One region of the Actinoplanes ianthinogenes genome, then DNA from elsewhere that is predicted to be linked to it. Evidence: riboswitches for the same ligand, from Rfam matches in the RefSeq annotation. Region 1 holds a riboswitch; the other holds the start of a gene.
The links. A riboswitch is a leader RNA that binds a small molecule or an ion and turns the genes downstream of it on or off. The one in region 1 is predicted to bind thiamine pyrophosphate.

Region 1 (10,541 bases):
GCCGGCGGGGCCTCGCCCAGCCGGAACGGCCCGGCCGGTTTGCCACATCCGCTCACCGTGGCCGCCAGCACGGCGACGACCAGCAGAGTTCCTCGTTGCCACATGGCTCGACAGCATAGAAACCCGTCACCGTCCCGGCTGCCCCGTCCCACCGGAGCGGGTTCGCCAGAAACGCGGAACGCCGGCCGCCCGAGCGGGCGACCGGCGTCCAGCGGTGCGGGATCAGCAGCCGGGCAGGCGCTTGATCAGGTAGTCCTCGATCTGGGACAGCGAGACGCGCTCCTGCTTCATGGTGTCGCGGTCCCGGACGGTCACCGCGTCGTCGGTGAGCGTGTCGAAGTCGACCGTGACGCAGAACGGGGTGCCGATCTCGTCCTGGCGACGGTACCGGCGGCCGATCGCCTGCGAGTCGTCGAACTCGACGATCCAGCGCTTGCGCAGGTCGGCGGCGAGCCCCTTGGCCTTCGGCGACAGCTCCGGGTTGCGCGACAGCGGCAGCACCGCGACCTTGACCGGGGCGAGCCGCGGGTCGAACCGCATGACGGTGCGCTTGTCCACGCCGCCCTTGGTGTTCGGCGCCTCGTCCTCGTCGTACGCCTCGAGCAGGAACGCCAGCACCGCCCGGGTGAGGCCGGCGGCCGGCTCGATCACGTACGGCGTCCAGCGCTCCTGCTTCTCCTGGTCGAAGTAGGACAGGTCGACGCCGGAGTGCTTGGAGTGCGTGGACAGGTCGAAGTCGGTCCGGTTCGCGATGCCCTCGAGCTCGGCGAACTCGCTGCCGCCGAACTGGAAGCGGTACTCGATGTCGACGGTCCGCTTCGAGTAGTGCGAGAGCTTCTCCTTGGGGTGCTCGTAGAAGCGCAGGTTGCTCTCCGAGAGGCCCAGGTCGCGGTACCAGTCCCAGCGCTGCTGGAGCCAGTACTCGTGCCACTGTTCGTCGCTGCCCGGCGCGACGAAGAACTCCATCTCCATCTGCTCGAACTCACGCGTACGGAAGATGAAGTTGCCCGGCGTGATCTCGTTCCGGAAGCTCTTGCCGACCTGGGCGATGCCGAACGGCGGCTTCTTGCGGGCCGCGGTCGCCACGTTCAGATAGTTCACGAAGATGCCCTGGGCGGTCTCCGGGCGCAGGTAGTGCAGGCCCTCGGTGCTCTCGGTCGGGCCGAGGTAGGTCTTCATCAGGCCGTTGAACATCTTCGGCTCGGTGAAGGTGCCCTTGTTGCCGCAGTTCGGGCAGTTCAGCTCCTGCAGCGAGGCAGGCGGGTTGCCGTGCTTGGCCTCGAACGCCTCCTCCAGGTGGTCGGCCCGGAAGCGCTTGTGGCAGGACTGGCACTCGGTCAGCGGGTCGACGAACGCGTCGAGGTGACCGGAGGCGGCCCAGACGTCCCGGTTCAGGATGACGGCCGAGTCCAGGCCGACGATGTCGTCGCGCTGCTGGACCATGGTCCGCCACCACTGCCGGCGAACGTTCTCCTTGAGTTCGACGCCCAGCGGACCGTAGTCCCAAGCCGAGCGGGTCCCTCCGTAGATCTCGCTGGAGGGAAAGACGAAGCCCCGGCGCTTGGCAAGGCTGACAACGGAATCGATGCGGTCGGCAGGCATGAGTCTCCTACGCCGGCTGGGTGTCGGCGGGGGTCTGGGAAGGTTGGACGAAAAGCGAGATTACTCCCCGACCGAGCACACCTCGAACGCGCCCGTGCTGGTGTTCTGCCCCAGCTGCGCGGACACGTGGTCGACATCGCCGTCGGAACGGGTGAGGTCGACCGGGACCGCGCCGGTGACCGGATTGACGTCGCCGATCGTGTAGCTGTCGAACTGCTCCTCGCGAGCCATCCGCGTCCGATACTGCGCGCGGCTCTCGAAGCTCTTGGTCTCCTGGCACAACTGGTCGTACGCCTTGTCGTAGTCCCGGTCGTGCACGGCGTCGAGATAGTCGCCGACCACCACGTGCGCCTGCTCGTTGAGCGCGCTGGTCATGGCGACGGCCAGGCCGATCACCGCGGCCAGCCCGCCACCGCAGACCAGCACCAGGACGCCGGCGCCGATGCCGAACCCGAGCCCGATCCGGCGGCCCCGCCCCTCGACCGGCGGCGCCGGGAACGGCGGGTGCACGCCCGGGCCGGGCGGCGGGGGCGGCGCGACCGGCGGAGGCGGCGCCACGGCGACCGGCGGCGCGGTGTACGGGAAGGGCGGTTGACCGTAGGCCATGGATCCCAGCCTAATCTTCAGCGCCAGGGCTCGGCGGCCCGGTCGCTGTCGATGATCGTGACGGGCTCCCCCGGGCCGGCACTCGCGAGCGTCTCGAAGGCGGACGGCTCGTCCAGCGACCGCGCCAGCAGCGGGGTGGCGTGCACCTTGACGTCGAACGCGCCCAGCGCCCTCCGATAGGCTCCGACCGACTCCCACTCGGTCACCAGGGTCCAGGCGGCGGTGTCCTCCAGCGCCCGGGTGAGCCGGCCGGACAGGTATCCCGGGCAGGCGGCCAGGGCGGCGAGCGCGGCATGCGCCTGCTCGAGGAATCCGTCCCGCGTGTCCGGCGGGACCGTGAAGCGGTTGAGCACCAGCATGTGACGAGCGTACGCACACCCGACAGGAGCCACGGTGACGACGTCCGACCCTTTCCTGCGCCGCCTCGCGCACGTGAATCCGACCACCGCGTTCGTCACGGCGCTGGTCCTGATGCTGGCCGGGCTGTTCCTGCCCGGGGTGGTGGGCGCGCTGCTGCTCGGCCTGCTGGCGGCCGGCCTGGCCGCGCTGACCTTCACCACCTGGCCGGTGCAGTCGCCGATCACCCGGCTGGTCCGGGTGGTCCTGCTCACCCTGCTGATCGTCGCGGTGGTCGGTAAGGCGATGGCGTAGGAACGCATGCGCTTTTGACAATCATTGTCATTATCGACGACAGTTGGTGGCATGATGCGCCGCCTGCTCGCCCTGCTCCTCGCCCTGGCCGCCCTGGCCGGGTGCGGCGCGCGGGCGCAGGCCGGTGGACGCCTCCCGATCGTGGCCGCGTTCTACCCGCTCCAGTTCGTCAGCGAGCGGGTCGGCGGCGACCTGGTCCGGGTCACCAACCTCACCAAGCCGGGCGCCGAGCCGCACGACGTGGAGCTGAGCCCGCGCCAGGTGGCCCAGATCGTCGACGCCCAAGTCGCCGTCTACCTGCACGGCTTCCAGCCCGCGGTGGACGAGGCGATCACGCAGAACGCGCGGGAGCAGGGCTACGACGTGTCGGGCGCGGTCACCCTGCTGCACGCCGAGGACGCGGAGCACGAGGGGCACGAGCACGGCTCCGCGGACCCGCACGTCTGGCTCGATCCGCTGCGGCTCGCCGAGATCGGTGACCACCTGGCCCAGCGGCTGAGCGAGACCGACCCGGCGCACGCCGCCGGCTACACGGCCCGCGCCGCCGCCCTGCACCGGCAGCTCACCGAGCTGGACGCCGAGTTCGCCGCCCGGCTGGGCAGTTGTCAACGGCGTGAGCTGGTCACCAGCCACACCGCGTTCCACTACCTGGCCGACCGCTATCACCTGACCCAGGTCGGGATCACCGGCGTCGACCCGGAGGCCGAGCCGTCACCGCGCCGCCTGGCCGAGGTCGCCGCGCAGGCCCGGGCGCACGGCACCACCACGATCTTCTTCGAGACGCTGGTCAGTCCCAAGGTCGCCGAGACGATCGCCCGCGAGGCCGGGGCGACCACGGCGGTGCTCGACCCGCTGGAGGGCCTGACCGACCCGGACGCGGACTACTTCTCGGTGATGCGGGCCAACCTGGCCGCCTTGACCACGGCATTGGGGTGCTACTCATGAGTGTCATCGAGGCCCGGCACGTGGCGGCCGGTTACGACGGCCGGGAGATCCTGCGCGACGTCACGCTCAGCGTCGCCGCCGGCGACGTCGTCGCCGTGCTCGGCGCCAACGGCTCCGGGAAATCCACGCTGATCCGCACGGTCCTCGGCCTGGTTCCGGTCCGCCGCGGCCAGATCGGCCTTTTCGGTACGCCCCAGCGCCGGTTCCGTCAGTGGGAGCGCATCGGTTACGTCCCGCAGCGCCTCGGCGCCGGCAGCGGCGTCCCGGCCACCGTCGGCGAGGTGGTGGCGTCCGGCCGGCTGGCCCGCCGCGGCCTGTTCCGGCTGCCCGGGGCCGCCGACCGCGCCGCCGTCCGGGAGGCCCTCGACGCGGTCGGCCTGCTGGACCGGATCGGCGACCCGGTCGCCACCCTCTCCGGCGGCCAGCAGCAGCGCACGCTGATCGCCCGGGCCCTGGCCGGCCAGCCCGACCTGCTGGTCCTCGACGAGCCGACGGCCGGGGTGGACGCGGCCAGCCAGGAGGCGTTCGCCGGGGCGCTGACCAAGTTCGCCGCGGACGGCGGCACGATCGTGCTGGTGCTCCACGAGCTGGGCCCGCTGCGGCCGCTGATCGGGCGGGCCGTGGTGGTGCACGACGGCCGGATCGCGCACGAGGGGGTACCGCCGGAGCCGGCCGGGCACCACGCCGAGCCGGGGCACGACCACGTGCACCCGCACGCCGACGAGGAGAGGGCCGGCATCTGCGAGTGGGCGCCGACCGACGGGCAGAAGGCGTACTGAAAATGGATCTTTTGACCTATCCCTTCATGCTGCGGGCCCTGGCCGGGGCGCTGATCATCGGGCTGGCCGCGCCGGCCCTCGGGGTCTATCTGGTGCAGCGGCGGCTGTCGCTGATCGGCGACGGCATCGGGCACGTAGCGCTCACCGGCGTCGGCGTCGGCCTGCTCACCCACCAGTCGCCGGTGCTCACCGCGGTGCTGGTCTCGGTGGCCGGCGCGGTCGCCGTGGAACTGGTCCGCGAGCGCGGGCGCACCTCCGGCGACCTGGCCCTGGCGCTGCTCTTCTACGGCGGCATCGCGGGCGGCGTGGTCCTGGTCGGGCTCTCCGACGACAGCAGCAACGCCAGCCTGATGCAGTACCTCTTCGGCTCGCTGATCACCACGTCGCCGCAGGACATCGTGGTGATCGCCGGGCTGGGCGCGGCCGTGCTGATCGCCATGCTGCTGTTCCGCCCGGCCCTCTTCGCGCTCTGCAACGACGAGGAGTACGCCCGGGTCAGCGGCCTGCCGGTGCGTACCCTCAACCTGCTGCTCGCGGTGACCACCGCGGTCACCGTGACGATCGCGATGCGCACCGTCGGCCTGCTGCTGGTCTCCGCGCTGATGGTGGTCCCGGTGGCGGCCGCCCAGCAGCTCACCCGCGGGTTCCGGTCGACCATGGCGGTGGCCATGCTGATCGGGGTCTGCGCGGCCGGCGCCGGCGTGGTGCTCTCCGGTGAGATCGACACCGCGCCGGGCGCCACCACGGTGCTGCTGGCCCTGGCCGCGTTCCTGGTCACCACCGGGATCAGCGTGCTCCGGCGGCGGCGCAGAGCCGGGTCACCGGCCCCGGTCGAGCCTCCGGATGTCGTGCTTCATGCTTGAGAGAAAAGGACTATGACGGCCACCGGTTACGAAGCGTACGAGTCCGCGGGCGCGCTGTTGCGAGCGCTGTCCGCTCCGATCCGGATCGCCATCGTCGCCGAGCTGGGTTCGGGCGAGCGCTGTGTGCACGATCTGGTGGAACGACTCGGCGCCCCGCAGCCGCTGGTCTCGCAGCACCTGCGGGTGTTGCGCGGCGCCGGCGTGGTGCGGGGTGTGCGGCGCGGCCGCGAGATCGCATACTCCCTGGTGGACGAACACGTGGCGCACATCGTCGCGGACGCCGTCAGCCACGCGAGGGAGAGCCGATCGTGAACCCGGAGAGCAGCGCGCAGCGCAACACCAAGCAGCGGAGCGCGGTGCGTGAAGTGCTGTCCCATACCGAGGGCTTCCACAGCGCACAGGACCTGCACGCGATGCTGCGCGACCGGGGCGAACGGGTCGGGCTGACCACCGTCTACCGCACCCTGCAGGGTCTGGCCGACGCCGGCGAGGTGGACGTGATGCGCCCGCCCGGCGGCGAGCACCTCTACCGGCGGTGCAGCCAGGGACATCACCACCACCTGGTCTGCCGGTCCTGCGGGCGGACCGTCGAGGTGCTCGGCCCGGCGGTGGAGTCCTGGGCCGACAAGGTGGCCGGCGAGCACGGCTTCGTCGACGTCGCGCACACCCTGGAGATCTTCGGCACCTGCCCGGAGTGCGCCGCCAAGGCTGAGTGATCCCTGAGGGTGCCCGGATGCGCCGATCCGGCCCGGGTGCGAGGCTTCGGCTTGTGAAGCTCTATGCCGACCGCGTACCCACCGCCACCCGCCAAGTGATCACCGACCTCCTCATCCTGTTCTGGATCTACCTGTGGGTCCGCGTCGCGCTCGGGATCCACGACCTGGTGGAGAAACTCGCCGTCCCCGGCGCGAAGCTGGAAAGCGCCGGCAGCGGCATCGCCGACAACCTGGCCGACGCCGGCGGCAAGGTCGGCCGGGTGCCGGTGGTCGGCGACCAGCTCACCAAGCCGTTCACCGGGGCGGCCGACGCCGCCCGCTCGATCGCCGAGGCCGGCCACCAGCAGCAGGAACTCGTCGACAAGCTGGCACTGATCCTGCCGCTGATGGCGATCTCGTTACCGCTGGCCCTGGTCCTGTTCCTCTGGCTGCCGCTGCGGCTGCGCTGGATCCGGCGCGCCTCGGTGGCCGTGACGGTCCGCGACGAGCCGGCCGGCCGGGACCTGCTGGCGCTGCGGGCGCTGGCCTCCCGGCCGCTCGGCGAGCTGACCCGGCTCGGCCCGGACATCGCGCAGAGCTGGCGCAACGGCGACGCGGCCGCCGTCGACGCGCTGGCCGAGCTGGAGCTCAGGCGTCTCGGTCTGCGCCCGTCCCGGAGCTGACGCCGACCGGGGCGTCGTCCAGGACGTACCCGTCCTTGTCGTCGTCGTCGGCCCAGTTGCGGTGGGTGATCGGCAGGATGGCCCAGAAGGTGAGGAACCAGCCGGCCGCCACCACCGTGAGGATCACCGCCCAGCGGGCGTGCAGGACGTAGTCGGTGATCAGCAGGACGCTGCTGACCATCGACACCAGCATGCAGGCCAGCCCGCTGGTGGCCATCCGGTGCGAGTACCGGACCAGTTCCGGCTTGCGGCCCTGGCGGAACAGCGCGCGGTGGAACGCCACCGGCGAGATGATCAGCGCGGTGGCGAACGCCGCGCTCATCAGCGCCACCATGTAGACGTCCTTCTGGAAGTCGGTGGCCTTCGGGAAGCCGCTGGAGAACGGCAGGGTCAGCAGGAAGGCGAACAGGATCTGCACGCCCGTCTGCGCGACCCGTAGCTCCTGCAACAGATCGGCGAAGTTACGGTCCCACCGCTGTTTTTCGGTTTCGTTGGACGAGGGGGCCATGGTCACGGCCATGCCCGGTCCGGCCCATGGTCAAACGCCGATGCGTGCCAGCACCGCGTCGGACAGCTCCTTCGGCGCCTGCTCGGGCACCCAGTGGCTCACCCCGCGCATCGCCACCAGCTGGTAGTCGGCACGCACCCAGTCGGCGGTGCGCAGCACGGCGGTGAGCCCGACCACGCCGTCCCGGTCGCTCCAGACGAACGTGGTCGGCACGGTGATCTCACCCAGGTCGGCGACGTCCGCGGTGCGGAAGCCCCGGTACCAGTTGAGCCCGCCGGTCAACCGGCCCGGCTCGCGCATCGCCTTGACATACAGGTCGGCCCGCGGCCCGATCGGGCCGAGCATCCGGCGCAGCACCAGCGCGCCGCCGCCGAGCAGCAGTTTCTCCGCCACCGGACTGCGGAACAGCTGGAAGTACGCCAGCCGGGCGGACTGGCTCGGCCGGACCCGCAGCGCCAGCATCATGGCCCGCGGGTGCGGCACCGAGATCGCGGTCAGCGTGCGCACCCGGTCCGGGTGCCGGCCGGCCACCAGCCAGGCCACCTGGGCGCCCCAGTCGTGCCCGACCAGGTGCACCGACTCCAGGCCGAGCTCGTCGAGCACGGCGAGCACGTCGGCGACCGCCTCGCCGATCCGGTAGGCGCCCGGGCCGGACGGGCGGGCGCCGGGCGAGTAGCCGCGCTGGTTCATCGCGTAGGTGCGCAGGCCGGCGTGGTGCAGCCGGGGCATCAGGAGGTCGAACTCGCGCCGGTCCTGCGGGAATCCGTGCAGCAGGAGCACCGGCTGCCCGTCCGCGGGACCGCCCTCGGCCACCTCGAACGTCAGCCCACGAGCCTTGACCTCCATGTGATGACTCCCTCGCTGTGCCGGACCGGTACCCCGGTGTTAGCGTCATCGAAGCACATCCACCGAAGCTTGGCCGTGACGGCGAAACCGCGCGTCGCGGCCGAGATTCGATCCGACAGGGGAGCGCACAGCGCTGAGAGTGCGGCCTGGCCGCAGACCCTCGTACCTGATCTGGGTAATGCCAGCGCAGGAAGTTCGGTCTTCTCCAGCCGCGCCATGGGCCGTCCATGGCGTGCGTCTCCTCCCGGTGTACACGCTGGGAGGCGTACATGACATCGACCACCACCAACAGATGGCGCACGATAGACATCGTGATCGCCTCGGTCATCGCCGTCGCGTTCGGCGTGATCTTCTGGGCCTGGGACGCCCTCTGGGCCGCCACCGAGAACGCGTTCCTGTTCTTCCCGCCGGCCCAGTCCGTCCTCTACGGCATGTGGTTCCTGCCGGCCGTGCTGAGCGGGCTGATCATCCGGAAGCCGGGCGCCGCGTTCTTCACCGAGACCGTCGCGGCCATCATCTCGGCGCTGCTCGGCAACAAGTGGGGCGCCACGGTGATCTTCCAGGGCGCCGCCCAGGGCCTCGGCGCGGAGCTGGCCTTCGCCCTGTTCCGCTACCGGGTCTTCACCCTGCCGGTCGGCATCCTCTCCGGCGCCCTGGCCGGCGTGGTCGCCGCGGTCTTCGACTGGTTCGTCTGGACCTACGACTACGACCTGTGGAGCTACCGGGTCCCCTACGCCCTGATCACCGTGGCCAGCGCCGCCGTCGTGGCCGGCGCGGGCGCCTGGCTGGTGGTCCGGGCACTGGCCCCGACCGGCGTCCTCGACCGGTTCGCGGCGGGCCGCGAGCGGGCACTCATCTAGTTCATGGCAGAGGTCTTGCTGCGCGGGTTCGGGTGGCGGCACGCGGGCCGTCGCGCCTGGGCGGTGCGCGGGCTGGACCTGCACGTGCGGCGCGGCGAGCGGGTGCTCCTGCTGGGTCCCTCCGGGGCCGGCAAGAGCACCCTGCTGGCCGCGCTGGCCGGGCTGCTGCCGGAGGACTCCGGCGAGGCCGAGGGCACCGTCGAGATCGACGGGCTGGAGCCGCGCAAGGCCCGGGACCGGGTCGGCATCCTCTTCCAGGATCCGCAGACCCAGCTGGTGATGGCCCGCTCCGGCGACGACGTGGCGTTCGGCCTGGAAAATCGGGGACTGCCCGCGGCCGGGATCTGGCCCCGGGTCACCGACGCTCTCACGCGCGTCGGGTTCCCGTACCCGAATGATCGTCCGACCCACGCGCTCTCCGGCGGCGAGGCGCAGCGCCTGGCTCTCGCCGGGGTGATCGCCCTGCGCCCGGGCCTGCTGCTGCTCGACGAGCCGACCGCCAACCTCGATCCGGCCGGCGCCGCGCTGATCCGCGAAGCGGTCAGCCGCGCGGCCGGCCCGGACACCACACTGATCATCGTGGAGCATCGGGTCGCCGAGGCGTTGCCGCTGGTGGACCGGGTGGTGGTGCTGGCGCCGGGTGGCGGGGTGCGGGCCGAGGGCACGCCCGAGGCGGTCTTCGCCGCCTGCGGCGACGAGCTCGCCGACGAGGGGGTCTGGGTGCCGGGCCGCCCGGTCGCGGCCGCCGCTTCTTCGGTACGACCGTCCGCCGCCGAGCCTCTGCTGAGCGCCGAGCGGGTCACCGTCCCGGGCCGGCTGCCCGAGGTGTCGCTGACCGCGCGGGCCGCCGAGGTGCTCGCGGTCACCGGCCCGAACGGCGCCGGCAAGTCCACCCTCGCGCTGCTGCTCGGCGGTCTGCTCGCGCCGGGCTCCGGGCGGATCACCGGGTTCGGTGACAAGCGGCCACCGCACCGCTGGCGGGCCGCCACCCTGACCCAGCGGATCGGCTCGGTCTTCCAGAACCCGGAGCACCAGTTCGTCACCGCCAGGGTCGCCGACGAGCTGGCGCTCGGCCCGCGGCGGCTGGGCCGGTCACCCGGGGAGATCCGGGTGACCGTGGACGAGTTGCTGCACCGGCTGCGGCTGGACCGGCTGGCGGCGGCCAATCCCTACACGCTCTCCGGCGGCGAGGCGCGGCGGCTGAGCGTGGCGACCGCGCTGGCCACCGCCCCGCGGCTGCTGGTGCTCGACGAGCCCACGTTCGGGCAGGACCGGCGGACCTGGGTGGAGCTGGTCGCCCTGGTCGCGGAGCTGCGGGACGAGGGGCACGGCATCGTCGCGGTCACTCACGACGAAGACTTCGTGCGTACCGTAGCCGATCGGACCCTGGCCCTCGGCGGCCCGGAGTGAACCTGATCCTGGAGCCGGTCGCGGATTCCGGCGCGCCGCTGGCGCGGCGGAATCCGGTCGCGAAGCTCGCCGCCGCGCTGCTCTTCACCCTGC
Region 2 (10,541 bases), 740 kb from region 1:
GCTGCCCTGGCTCGCCCCGGACGGGGTCGCCTGGCTGGTGATCAACCGGAACCTGGGCGGTGACTCGCTGCACACCTGGCTGGCCGGCAAGGGCTGGCAGGTCGAGCGGGTGGCCAGCCAGAAGGGGTTCCGGGTGCTCCGGGTGCACCGGAAACCGGCTGTCGCCTGAGGCGCTGACCGGGCAGGATGCCGGGCATGGGTTACGTGGATGTGGCCGGCGCCGGGTTCGTGCTGCCGGATGGCCGGGAGCTGTTCGCCGACGTGTCGTTCCGGGTCGGTGAGGGCGCCAAGGTCGCGCTGGTCGGGCCGAACGGGGCGGGCAAGACCACCCTGCTGCGGATGGTGGCCGGCGACATCCCGATGCAGTCCGGCACCGTCGCGCGGGTCGGCGGGCTGGGCGTGATGCGCCAGTTCATCGGCATGATCGGTGACGACCGGACGCTGGAGGACCTGGCACTCTCGCTGGTCGCGCCGCCGCTGCGGGAGGCGGGCGAGCGGCTGGCGAGGGCGACGGCGGCGCTGGACGAGACGGAGAAGAGCCAGATCGCGTACGCGAACGCCCTCACCGCCTGGGGCGAGGCCGGCGGATACGACGCCGAGGTGGTCTTCGACACCGTCGCGGTCGCGATCCTCGGCAAGCCGTGGGAGGAGACGAAGCACCGCGTGGTGCGCACCCTCTCCGGCGGCGAGCAGAAACGGTTCGCCCTCGACCTGCTGCTGCGCGGCACCGACGAGGTGCTGCTGCTCGACGAGCCGGACAACTTCCTCGACGTGCCCGCCAAGCGCTGGCTGGAGCAGCGGATCCGGGAGTCGGCCAAGACGATCATGTACGTCTCGCACGACCGGGAGCTGCTGGCGCAGACCGCCGACCGGGTGGTCGCGGTCGAGGGCGGCGGCGCGTGGACGCATCCGGGCGGGTTCGCCTCCTGGCACGAGGCCCGGTCGAACCGGCACGAGCGGATGGAGGAGCTGCGCCGCCGCTGGGACGAGGAGCACGAGAAGCTGCGCGAGCTGGTGTTCACGCTGAAGAACAAGGCGGCCTACAACGACGGGCTGGCCTCGCGTTATCAGGCCGCGCAGACCCGGCTGCGCAAGTTCGAGGAGGCCGGTCCGCCGCCGCTGCCGCCCAAGGAGCAGTCGGTCCGGATGAACCTGCGCGGCGGCCGCACCGGCAAGCGCGCGGTGATCTGCGAGCAGCTCGAACTGGAAAATCTGACGTTCCCGTTCGATCTGGAGATCTGGTACGGCGACCGGGTGGCCGTGCTCGGCGCGAACGGCACCGGCAAGTCGCACTTCCTGCGGCTGCTGGCGGCCGGCGGCAGCGAGCCCGACCTGGAGCACCAGCCGGTCGACGGGGCGCCGCTCGCGCACGTGAAGCACAGCGGCGTGGCCCGGCTCGGCGCCCGGGTCCGGCCCGGCCACTTCTCGCAGACCCACGACCGGCCCGAGCTGATGGAGAAGACACTCGTCGAGATCCTCTGGCGGGGTGACGACCATCGCTCCGGGATGGACCGGGCGGGCGCGATGAAACACCTCAGCCGCTACGAGCTCTCGGCGCAGGGCGACCAGCGGTTCGGCACCCTCTCCGGCGGCCAGCAGGCGCGTTTCCTGGTGCTGCTGCTGGAGCTGTCCGGGGCGACGTTGCTGCTGCTCGACGAGCCGACCGACAACCTCGACCTGGCCTCCGCGGAGGCCCTGGAGGAGGGGTTGAAGGGCTTCGACGGGACAGTGATCGCGGTCACCCACGACCGCTGGTTCACCCGTTCCTTCGACCGGTTCGTGCTGTTCAGGGCCGACAACGAGGTGGTCGAGGTCCCCGAGCCGGTTTGGGACGTCCGCTAGCGCGGATCGTCACGGACCGGTTAGGGTCCGGTTACAACAACCCACGGGAGTCCGGGCACCGGGCTGAGAGGGGGGCTGATGCGGCCCCCGACCGTCGAACCTGATCCGGATCATGCCGGCGCAGGGAGGAGCGCGTCATGGACGCATTGTCGTTCCCCAGACTGCACGTCATCACCGACGACCTGGACGTCGTCCGCGGGGTCGCACAGCCCGGCGTGGCGGTGCAGATCAGAATCAAGAGCAACGACCGTTTCGCGTACGCGATAACCGTCGCCGCTCTCGAGATCTGCCGCGACGCCGGAGCGATGTGCCTGGTCAACGACCGGATCGGCGTGGCACTGGCGGCCGGAGCGGACGGCGTGCACGTCGGCGCCGACGACCTGCCCGTGGCAGCCGCCCGGCAGGTGCTCGGCCCGGCCGCGATCGTCGGCGCCACCTGCCGCACCCCGGAGGCGGCCCGCGCCGCGGTCGCCGACGGCGCGTCCTACCTGGGGGTCGGCCCCACCTTCCCCACGTCCACCAAGGACGGACTGCCGCCGCCGCTCGGGCCGGACCGGGTCGCCGAGGTCGCCGCGGCCGTCCCGGGCACCCCGGTCCTGGCGATCGGCGGGATCACCCTGGAGCGGGCCCCGCTGCTCAAGACGCACGGGATCGCCGCCGTCGCGGCGTTCACCGCGGACCCGCGCGGCGCGGCCGCCGCGTTCCTGAAGGCGCTGGCATGAGGGCCGCGATCGTCGGCGGCGGGATCATCGGGCTGAGCATCGCGGCCGAGCTGCTGCGCCGCGGGGCGGACGTCACCGTCTACGACCCGGCGCCGGACGGGACCGACGGGGCCTGGCACGTCGCCGCCGGGATGCTCGCCCCGGGTGGCGAGTCGGTCTTCGAGGTTCCGCAGCTGGAGCGACTGCTGGAGGCGTCGGGCGAGCTGTGGCCGGCCTTCGCCGCCGGCCTGGGTGAGGTCGGCTACGACAGCGCGGGGACCCTCGGGGTGGCGCTCACCGCGGACGACGTGACCGAGATGGCCCGGGAGTGGAAGCATCAGAAGCTGGCGCCGCTCACCGGCTCGCAGGTGCGGGATCTGGCGCCCGCGCTCTCCCCGCGGATCCGGGCCGGTGCCTACGCGCCGACCGAGCGGCAGGTGGACCCGCGCCGTGTGGTCGGGGCGTTGCGGGCGGCGCTCGACGGGCGTACCGAAAAGCGTTTTGTCTCTGCCGTGTCCGAACTGGAAGCGGAAGTCGTCGTGGTCGCGGCCGGCTGCGGCACGGCGGCCCTCACCGGGCTGCCGATCCGGCCGGTGAAAGGCCAGGTGCTCCGGCTCAGAGGCGAGCCCGGACTGCTCCGGCACGTGATCGACGGCGCCGCCGACGGGCGGCACGTCTACCTGGTCCCGCGCGCCGACGGCGAAGTCGTGGTCGGCGCCACCCAGGAGGAGCGCACGGACCGCACACCCACCGCCGGCGGCGTCCACGACCTGCTGCGGGCCGCCCTCGACCTGGTCCCCGGCCTCGCCGAGCACGAACTCGCCGAGGTCAGCGTCGGGCACCGCCCCGGCACCCCGGACAACGCCCCCATCCTCGGAACCCTCCGCGACAACGTGATCGTCGCGGCCGGGCACCACCGCAACGGGATCCTGCTCGCGCCGATCACCGCGCGCCTGATCGCCGACCTGGTGCTCACCGGGGAGACCGACCCGATCATCGACGCTTTCACCCCCGGGAGGTTCGGATGCGCCTGACCGTCAACGGCCGGCACCAGACCCGGTCCGAGTCCTGCTCGGTGGCCGCCCTGGTCGCCGAGATCACCGACGCGCACCGCGGCGTCGCGGTCGCCGTCAACGGCTCGGTCGTGCCGCGGTCCACCTGGGCACAGGTCGACCTGGCCGACGGCGACGCGGTCGAGGTGCTGACCGCCGCGCAGGGCGGGTGACCGTGGACCTGCTACCGGAGAACGGACTCATCCTCGGCACCGGCGGCGCGAACAGCCTCGCCGCGCTGGAGGAGGCGATCGTCGCGTCGGAGACCGACCTGGTCACCGTGGCGCTGCGGCGGGTCGAGGCGGCCGGGCCCGGGCTGCTGCCGATGCTGGAGCGGCTCAAGGTGCGGATCCTGCCGAACACGGCCGGGTGCTACACCGCCGGAGACGCGATCAAGACGGCTCGGATGGCGCGGGAGGCATTCGAGACCGACCTGATCAAACTGGAGGTGATCGGGGACGAGCGGACCCTGCTGCCGGATGGCGTCGAGCTGCTGAAAGCGGCGGAGGCGCTGGTCATGGACGGGTTCACGGTGCTGCCGTACACCACGGACGACCCGATCCTGGCCCGCCGGCTGGCCGACGCGGGGTGTGCCGCGGTGATGCCCGCCGGTTCGCCGATCGGGTCCGGGCTGGGCATCTCCAACCCGCACCACATCGAGCTGATCCGGCAGAGCGTCGACGTGCCGGTGGTCCTGGACGCCGGGATCGGGACCGCGTCGGACGCCACCCTCGCGATGGAGCTGGGCTGCGACGCGGTGCTGGTCGCCAGCGCGATCACCCGGGCTGACGACCCCACCACGATGGCGGTGGCGATGCGGCACGCGGTCGCGGCGGGACGGCTTGCCCGGCGGGCCGGGCGGATCCCGCGGCGGTTCCACGCGGTGGCGTCCACACCGGACGAGGGGATACCGGTGTGGTGACCCCGGGCGGGCTGGTGGTGCTCACCGATCGGCGATCAGCGGTGGGGCCGCTGGTGGAGACGGTCGCCGCCGCGGTGCGCGGGGGAGCGGCCTGGGTGGTGCTGCGCGAACGTGACCTGCCCCGCGAGCAGCGCGTCGAGCTGGCGGAGGAGCTGCGGGCGGTGGTGCCGGCCGGGCGGCTGATCGTGGCCGGGCCGGATCCGCTCGGTGGGGCGGCGGTGCATCTGGCGGCGGCGGATCCGGTGCCGGACGGGGTGCCGCTGGTCGGGCGGTCTTGGCATGGGACCGAGGTGCTGTCCGGTGTGGACTATGTGACGCTCTCGCCGATCTATCTGACTTCGACGAAGCCGGGGTATGGGCCGGCGCTGGGTGTGGTGCGGGCCGCGGAGCTTGCTGGGAGTGTTCCGTGGCTGGCGTTGGGTGGGGTGGATTCGGCGGCTCGGGCGGCGGAGTGTGCGGGGGCGGGGGCGGCAGGGATCGCGGTGTTGGGGGCGGTCATGCGGGCGGCGAATCCGGAGCGGGTGGCTCGGATGTTGGCCGGGTCGTTTGCCGCCGCTCAATCACAGCCCCCACCCGCCCTGGGGGGCGACCCCGAGTCCCAGTGTGACGCCGCCCCCGAGGACCCCGCCCCCACCCTGTGGACAACGAAACAATGTGGACAACGGCACAGCGAGGCCCGGGCATGACCCCGCCGGTAGTCCTCACCATCGCCGGCTCCGACTCCGGCGGCGGCGCCGGCATCCAGGCCGATCTCAAGACCTTCGCCGCCCTCGGCGCCTACGGGACCTCGGTCCTCACCGCCGTCACCGCCCAGAACACGCTGGGCGTGACCGCGATCCACCCGATCCCCGCCGGCACCGTCGCCGCCCAGCTGGACGCCGTGCTCAGCGACCTCCCGGTGGCCGCCGTCAAGGTCGGGATGATCGCCGATCCCGCCGTCGCCGAGGTGCTCGCCGACCGCGCCGCCGACCTGCCGAATCTGGTCGTCGACCCGGTGCTGGTGGCCACCTCGGGGAGCCGGCTCGGGGAGGCCTCGATCGTTTCGGTGCTGCTGCCGTACGCCGAAGTCGTGACCCCGAACCGAGCGGAAGCCGGCGCCCTCGTCGGACAGCGAGTCGAGACCGCCTCGGAGATGGCCGCGGCGGCGGCCGCGCTGGCCGGCCGCGGACCGCGCGCCGTGGTGGTGACCGGGAGCGAACTGGCGGTCGACCTGCTCTGGCACGACGGGGCGACGTCCGAGCTGCGCGGCGAGCCGGTGCCGACGGCGAACAACCACGGGTCGGGGTGCACTTTCTCCTCGGCGATCGCGGTGCGGCTGGCGGCCGGCGACTCGGTGCCGGACGCGGTCGCGGCGGCGAAGCGATACGTGACCGGGGCGCTGCGCGGCGGCGCCTCCTGGCGGCTGGGCGCCGGGCCCGGACCGCTGGACCACTTCTGGGCGCGGTAGGGCCCGGACTTTCAGGCTCCGGCGGGGTGGCGTGCTGCCATCGGCTGCCGGTTTTGTACCTACATGGGAGGAAACATGAGGCGCAAGGTCTACGTGGAGGGCTCCCGGCCGGAGATCCGGGTGCCGTTCAACGAGGTGGTGCTGACCGACGGCAGCTCGTCGGTGCGGCTCTACGACACGTCCGGTCCGGGCAGCGACCCGTCGCAGGGGTTGCCGCCGATACGCAAGCCGTGGTGGGACGGGCGCACCCAGCTCGCCGCCGCGCGGGCCGGCGACATCACGCCGGAGATGGAGTTCGTCGCGGTCCGCGAGGGTGTCGACGCCGAAGTCGTCCGTGACGAGATCGCGGCCGGGCGAGCGGTGCTGCCGGCCAACCGCAACCACCCCGAGTCCGAGCCGATGATCATCGGGTCGAAGTTCCTGGTGAAGGTCAACGCGAACATCGGCACCTCGGCGGTCACCTCGTCGGTCGCCGAGGAGGTGGAGAAGCTCACCTGGGCCACCCGGTGGGGCGCCGACACCGTGATGGACCTGTCCACCGGGCCGCGGATCCACGAGACCCGCGAGGCGATCGTCCGCAACTCGCCGGTGCCGATCGGGACCGTGCCGATCTACCAGGCCCTGGAGAAGGTCAACGGTGATCCGCTCAAGCTCACCTGGGAGCTGTTCCGGGAGACCGTGATCGAGCAGGCCGAGCAGGGCGTGGACTACATGACGATCCACGCGGGCGTGCTGCTCGAATACGTGCCGCTGGCGGCCGAGCGGGTCACCGGCATCGTCTCCCGGGGCGGGTCGATCATGGCGGCCTGGTGCCTGGCCGAGCACCGGCAGAACTTCCTCTACACGCACTTCCGCGAGCTGTGCGAGATCTTCCGGGAGTACGACATCACGTTCTCGCTCGGCGACGGCCTGCGGCCCGGATCGATCGCGGACGCCAACGACGAGGCGCAGTTCGCCGAGCTGCGCACGCTCGGCGAGCTGACCCACATCGCCTGGGAGTACGACGTCCAGGTCATGGTCGAAGGCCCCGGCCACGTGCCGATGCACAAGATCAAGGAGAACGTGGACCTGCAGCAGGAGCTGTGCTCGGGCGCGCCGTTCTACACACTCGGGCCGCTCGCCACCGACATCGCCCCGGCCTACGACCACATCACCTCGGCGATCGGCGCCGCGATGATCGGGATGTTCGGGACGGCGATGCTCTGCTACGTCACGCCCAAGGAGCACCTCGGCCTGCCGAACAAGGAGGACGTCAAGGCCGGGATGATCGCGTACAAGATCGCGGCGCACTCGGCGGACCTGGCGAAGGGGCACCCCGGCGCCCAGGCCTGGGACGACGCGCTGTCGCACGCCCGGTTCGAGTTCCGCTGGGAAGATCAGTTCGAGCTGGCCCTCGACCCGGAGACGGCTCGGGCGTACCACGACGAGACGCTGCCGGCCGCGCCGGCGAAGACCGCGCACTTCTGCTCGATGTGCGGCCCGAAGTTCTGCTCCATGAAGATCAGCCACGAGCTGCGGGCGGCCGGCATGAAGGCCAAGTCGTCGGAGTTCGTGGACGCGGGCGGCCGGGTCTACCTGCCGGTCAGCTCGGCCTAGTCCTGCTCGGGCCGCTTCGGGCGGGGCAGGAAGTCGTAGACCGGGTCACGCGGGGCAGCGCGCGCCAAGCGCTGCTTGCGGGCCCGGTCCGCGGCCGCCTGATCCCGCTCGGCCTTGCGGGTGATCGCCTGCTCCAGCGCCTGGTTCCGCTCGGCGAGCTCCTCGGCCGCCTTCCGCTCCGCTGCCATGTCCTGCGCACTCTTCCCCTCTGCCGCCTCGGTGTCACCCTTTGCCTCGGGCGTCTCCGCGGTCCTGCTCTCGGTTCCGGTCGTCTCCGTGGTCTCCGCCACCGGTTCGGCGGCCTCGGGGATCGTGGTCCCGGTCGTCTTCGCGGTCTCGGCTTTCGGCCCGGGCCCGACGGTCGTTTCGTTGTCGGCCTTGGCTTGCGGCTGGGCCCCGGCCTCCGGGGCCGCTGCCTTGCGAGCGCGGGGCTTGCGGCTCGCTGCCCGCTTCCGGGGAGCGGTCTTCGCCGGCTCCGCATCGCTGTTCGCCGCCGACTCCGCCACATCCTCTTTCGGTACGTCCGGAGCCGCCGCCCGAAGCTCCACCGCCGGCGTCCCGCTCGGTGCGTCCTCGACCGGCTCAGCCTCCGGCGCCACCTTCTGCCGCCGCCTCGGCGAACGTCGAGCCGGCCGCTCCGTCGCGCCACCTTCCGTCTCTGAGGATTCCGGTGCGGCGGCATGTTCCTGAGCGGTTGCGGCCTTCGCCGGCGCGGCCTTTCGCGGGGTCTTCGCTCGCGTCGAGGTCGTCGCCTTCCTCGCAGTCCCGGCGGCCTTCGGCGCTTCTCCCGGCTCCGGAATGCTCTCCGGCTCGGCTTCGTTTTCGGTGATGGCAGCGTCCGGCTCGGCCTTCTTTTCCGCCTGGACGGCGGCCTCCTGCTCGGGCTCGTCTTTCGCCTGGACGGCGGCCTCCGGCTCGGTCTCGTCTTTCGCCTGGGCGGCGGCCTCCGGCTCGGTCTCGTCTTTCGCCTGGGCGGCGGCCTCCGGCTCGGTCTTTTCCTTCACCGGGGTGGCGGCCTCGGCTTCGCCCTCCGCCTGGGTTGTGCTCTCCGGCCCGGTCCCATCTTCCTCCGGGATCGCGGTCCCCGGTTCGGCCTCGACCTCTGCCTGAGTGGCGGTCTCCGGTTCGGCCGGGGCTTCAGCCTCCGTTGTCACCTCAGCGGCGACCGTCTCTTCCGCGACAGCGGCCGACTGATCCTCCGCGGAGCGCGCGGCCGTTGTCTCCCCGGCATTCTCCTCGGGGACGGGCGAGACCTCGGTGGCTCGCTCGGGCTTCGCGGTCCGGCCGACCAGGGCAAGCGTCGGCTTCGGTTGCTGGTCCGGCTCGGGAATCGGCACCTCGTCGGCCTGCCCAGCCGCGGACCCGAGGTCGCTGGAAGGCTCTCGTGTCGGCTTTTGATCAGCCAACTCCGGCGGCCGAACCTGAGCGATCTCCGGAACGTGCGCCGTCTCCTCCTGGACTTCCGCCTCCGTCGCTTCGGCAGCCGGTGAGGCTTCCCCTTGGTCGGCCTTGTGAGCCGCGGCCTCCTTGACCGGCTTCACCTTGTCGGCGGACGCCTCCGCCGCCGGACCGGGCGTGTTGATCACCGACGCGATGCCGAGGGCGGCCGACTTCTGCGCACGACGCGCGGGATGCGGCATCCCGGAGAGCGGCGGCTTCGCGGCAGCCGGCCGCGCCGGAACGATCCGGAACCGATAGACGACCCCGTCATCCCGGACCACGAAGTCATCGGCCCCGTCCGGCCGGGTCCAGGTCAGGATCATCTGCCCGTACTTCTCCGCCAACTTCACCAGCGCCGGAAACGTAGCCACCGTCACCACCGGCTCGCTCTGCTTCCCCACCGGCTCGATCGGCACCAGCAGATGCCCGTACCGCCGCTGGATCTGCGCCCGAGTAGCCAGCGGCACACTCCTCAGAGCGGTCAACCCGATGCCGATGATCCCCACGACGGCGATGAGCAGCAGGCGGATCGCATACGTCCGAGCCGCCGCCGCCGTCATCAGATCCCGCCCGAGCACACTGATCTGTCGCGGGTAGACCCCACCACCGGTGGTCTTGCCGGATTCGTCGACCACCAGACTCTCGGGCCCATTGGTCAGGGCCAGTTGAAGCTGGCTGAACGCGAGGGACAGCTGGGGCTCGAAGACAGTGCCGTCGCTGTGTTCAACGTGTGCCGTGACCACGATGGTGATCTGACCAAGGTCGGCACCGATTGCCTTGGCCGCATCCTGCACGCGATCTTCTATGCCACCGAGGTCGAGTAGCACGGTACTGGTGTAACGCTCGGCCGAGAATTGCCGTGCTTGCGAGAGTTGCATCGTCGAGTGCCAGCCGGCGGCGGACGACAGCCGAGCATTGATATTGATCCGACCTGGGTCTCCCCGATATTGCAGTTGCAAGTCGACGAAGTCGGCAAGGCTTCTGTATATCGGATCGGGAGAGTAGGCGACGGTTCCGTCGTAGGCGGCCGACGGCTTGACCTTGGCAGAGTACGAGAATGTCATCGACTCACCGGCTGCCAGCCTGCTCGGTGTTGACTGAGTGGCCGGCTTCATCCACCCGAGGACGCCCAGAATCAAGCCGATGCCCACGAACATCGCGGTCAGCAGGGCGAGGAGTCGGAGGCCGGGATGAAGACGGCTGACGGCCTTGACTACGACCACGGCCGCTGCCCAGGAGCCACCTCCGCCAGCCATGCCCTTCGCTCTCTTCTTACGAGATCCGCGTGGAATGCCCCTACGCGTCTTGGCTGCGGCCGTTCCGCCACTGACCACCAGGAACCCGAGCATGCCCAGGCCCGTGGGGCTGAGCACGGGCTTGAGCCAGATCCCGCCCTTGGGAATGTGAACCACCGCACGGCCAATTAATTGGTCAGCGGTCGGGTTGACGCCATCGATATTAGGGTTGTTGTCCCCTTTGAAGACATATCCCGTCACTGCGTTGCCGCCGATGATGCGATGAAGCACCTCGACTCGCCCGCC

Region 2: linked by a shared signal. The riboswitch ahead of Aiant_RS24675 (thiamine phosphate synthase) and the one ahead of Aiant_RS28005 (ECF transporter S component) in region 1 are both predicted to bind thiamine pyrophosphate.

Annotation. Positions count from the first base shown of each region.
Region 1 covers NZ_AP023356.1:6,169,884-6,180,424, reverse strand. The annotation lists gene Aiant_RS28070 (hypothetical protein) at 1-104, opposite strand, end outside; gene Aiant_RS28065 (glycine--tRNA ligase) at 223-1,602, opposite strand; gene Aiant_RS28060 (hypothetical protein) at 1,663-2,208, opposite strand; gene Aiant_RS28055 (antibiotic biosynthesis monooxygenase family protein) at 2,226-2,567, opposite strand; gene Aiant_RS28050 (DUF6703 family protein) at 2,602-2,859, shown strand; gene Aiant_RS28045 (metal ABC transporter substrate-binding protein) at 2,911-3,804, shown strand; gene Aiant_RS28040 (metal ABC transporter ATP-binding protein) at 3,801-4,583, shown strand; gene Aiant_RS28035 (metal ABC transporter permease) at 4,586-5,446, shown strand; gene Aiant_RS28030 (ArsR/SmtB family transcription factor) at 5,459-5,758, shown strand; gene Aiant_RS28025 (Fur family transcriptional regulator) at 5,755-6,162, shown strand; gene Aiant_RS28020 (hypothetical protein) at 6,216-6,824, shown strand; gene Aiant_RS28015 (DUF6328 family protein) at 6,790-7,344, opposite strand; gene Aiant_RS28010 (alpha/beta fold hydrolase) at 7,363-8,178, opposite strand; TPP riboswitch at 8,286-8,389, shown strand; gene Aiant_RS28005 (ECF transporter S component) at 8,448-9,038, shown strand; gene Aiant_RS28000 (ABC transporter ATP-binding protein) at 9,042-10,448, shown strand; gene Aiant_RS27995 (energy-coupling factor transporter transmembrane component T family protein) at 10,445-10,541, shown strand, end outside.
Region 2 covers NZ_AP023356.1:5,434,797-5,445,337, forward strand. The annotation lists gene Aiant_RS24665 (class I SAM-dependent methyltransferase) at 1-169, shown strand, start outside; gene Aiant_RS24670 (ABC-F family ATP-binding cassette domain-containing protein) at 196-1,842, shown strand; TPP riboswitch at 1,876-1,986, shown strand; gene Aiant_RS24675 (thiamine phosphate synthase) at 1,980-2,564, shown strand; gene thiO (glycine oxidase ThiO) at 2,561-3,577, shown strand; gene thiS (sulfur carrier protein ThiS) at 3,568-3,768, shown strand; gene Aiant_RS24690 (thiazole synthase) at 3,765-4,517, shown strand; gene Aiant_RS24695 (thiamine phosphate synthase) at 4,511-5,203, shown strand; gene thiD (bifunctional hydroxymethylpyrimidine kinase/phosphomethylpyrimidine kinase) at 5,200-5,964, shown strand; gene thiC (phosphomethylpyrimidine synthase ThiC) at 6,040-7,560, shown strand; gene Aiant_RS24710 (DUF5305 family protein) at 7,557-10,541, opposite strand, start outside.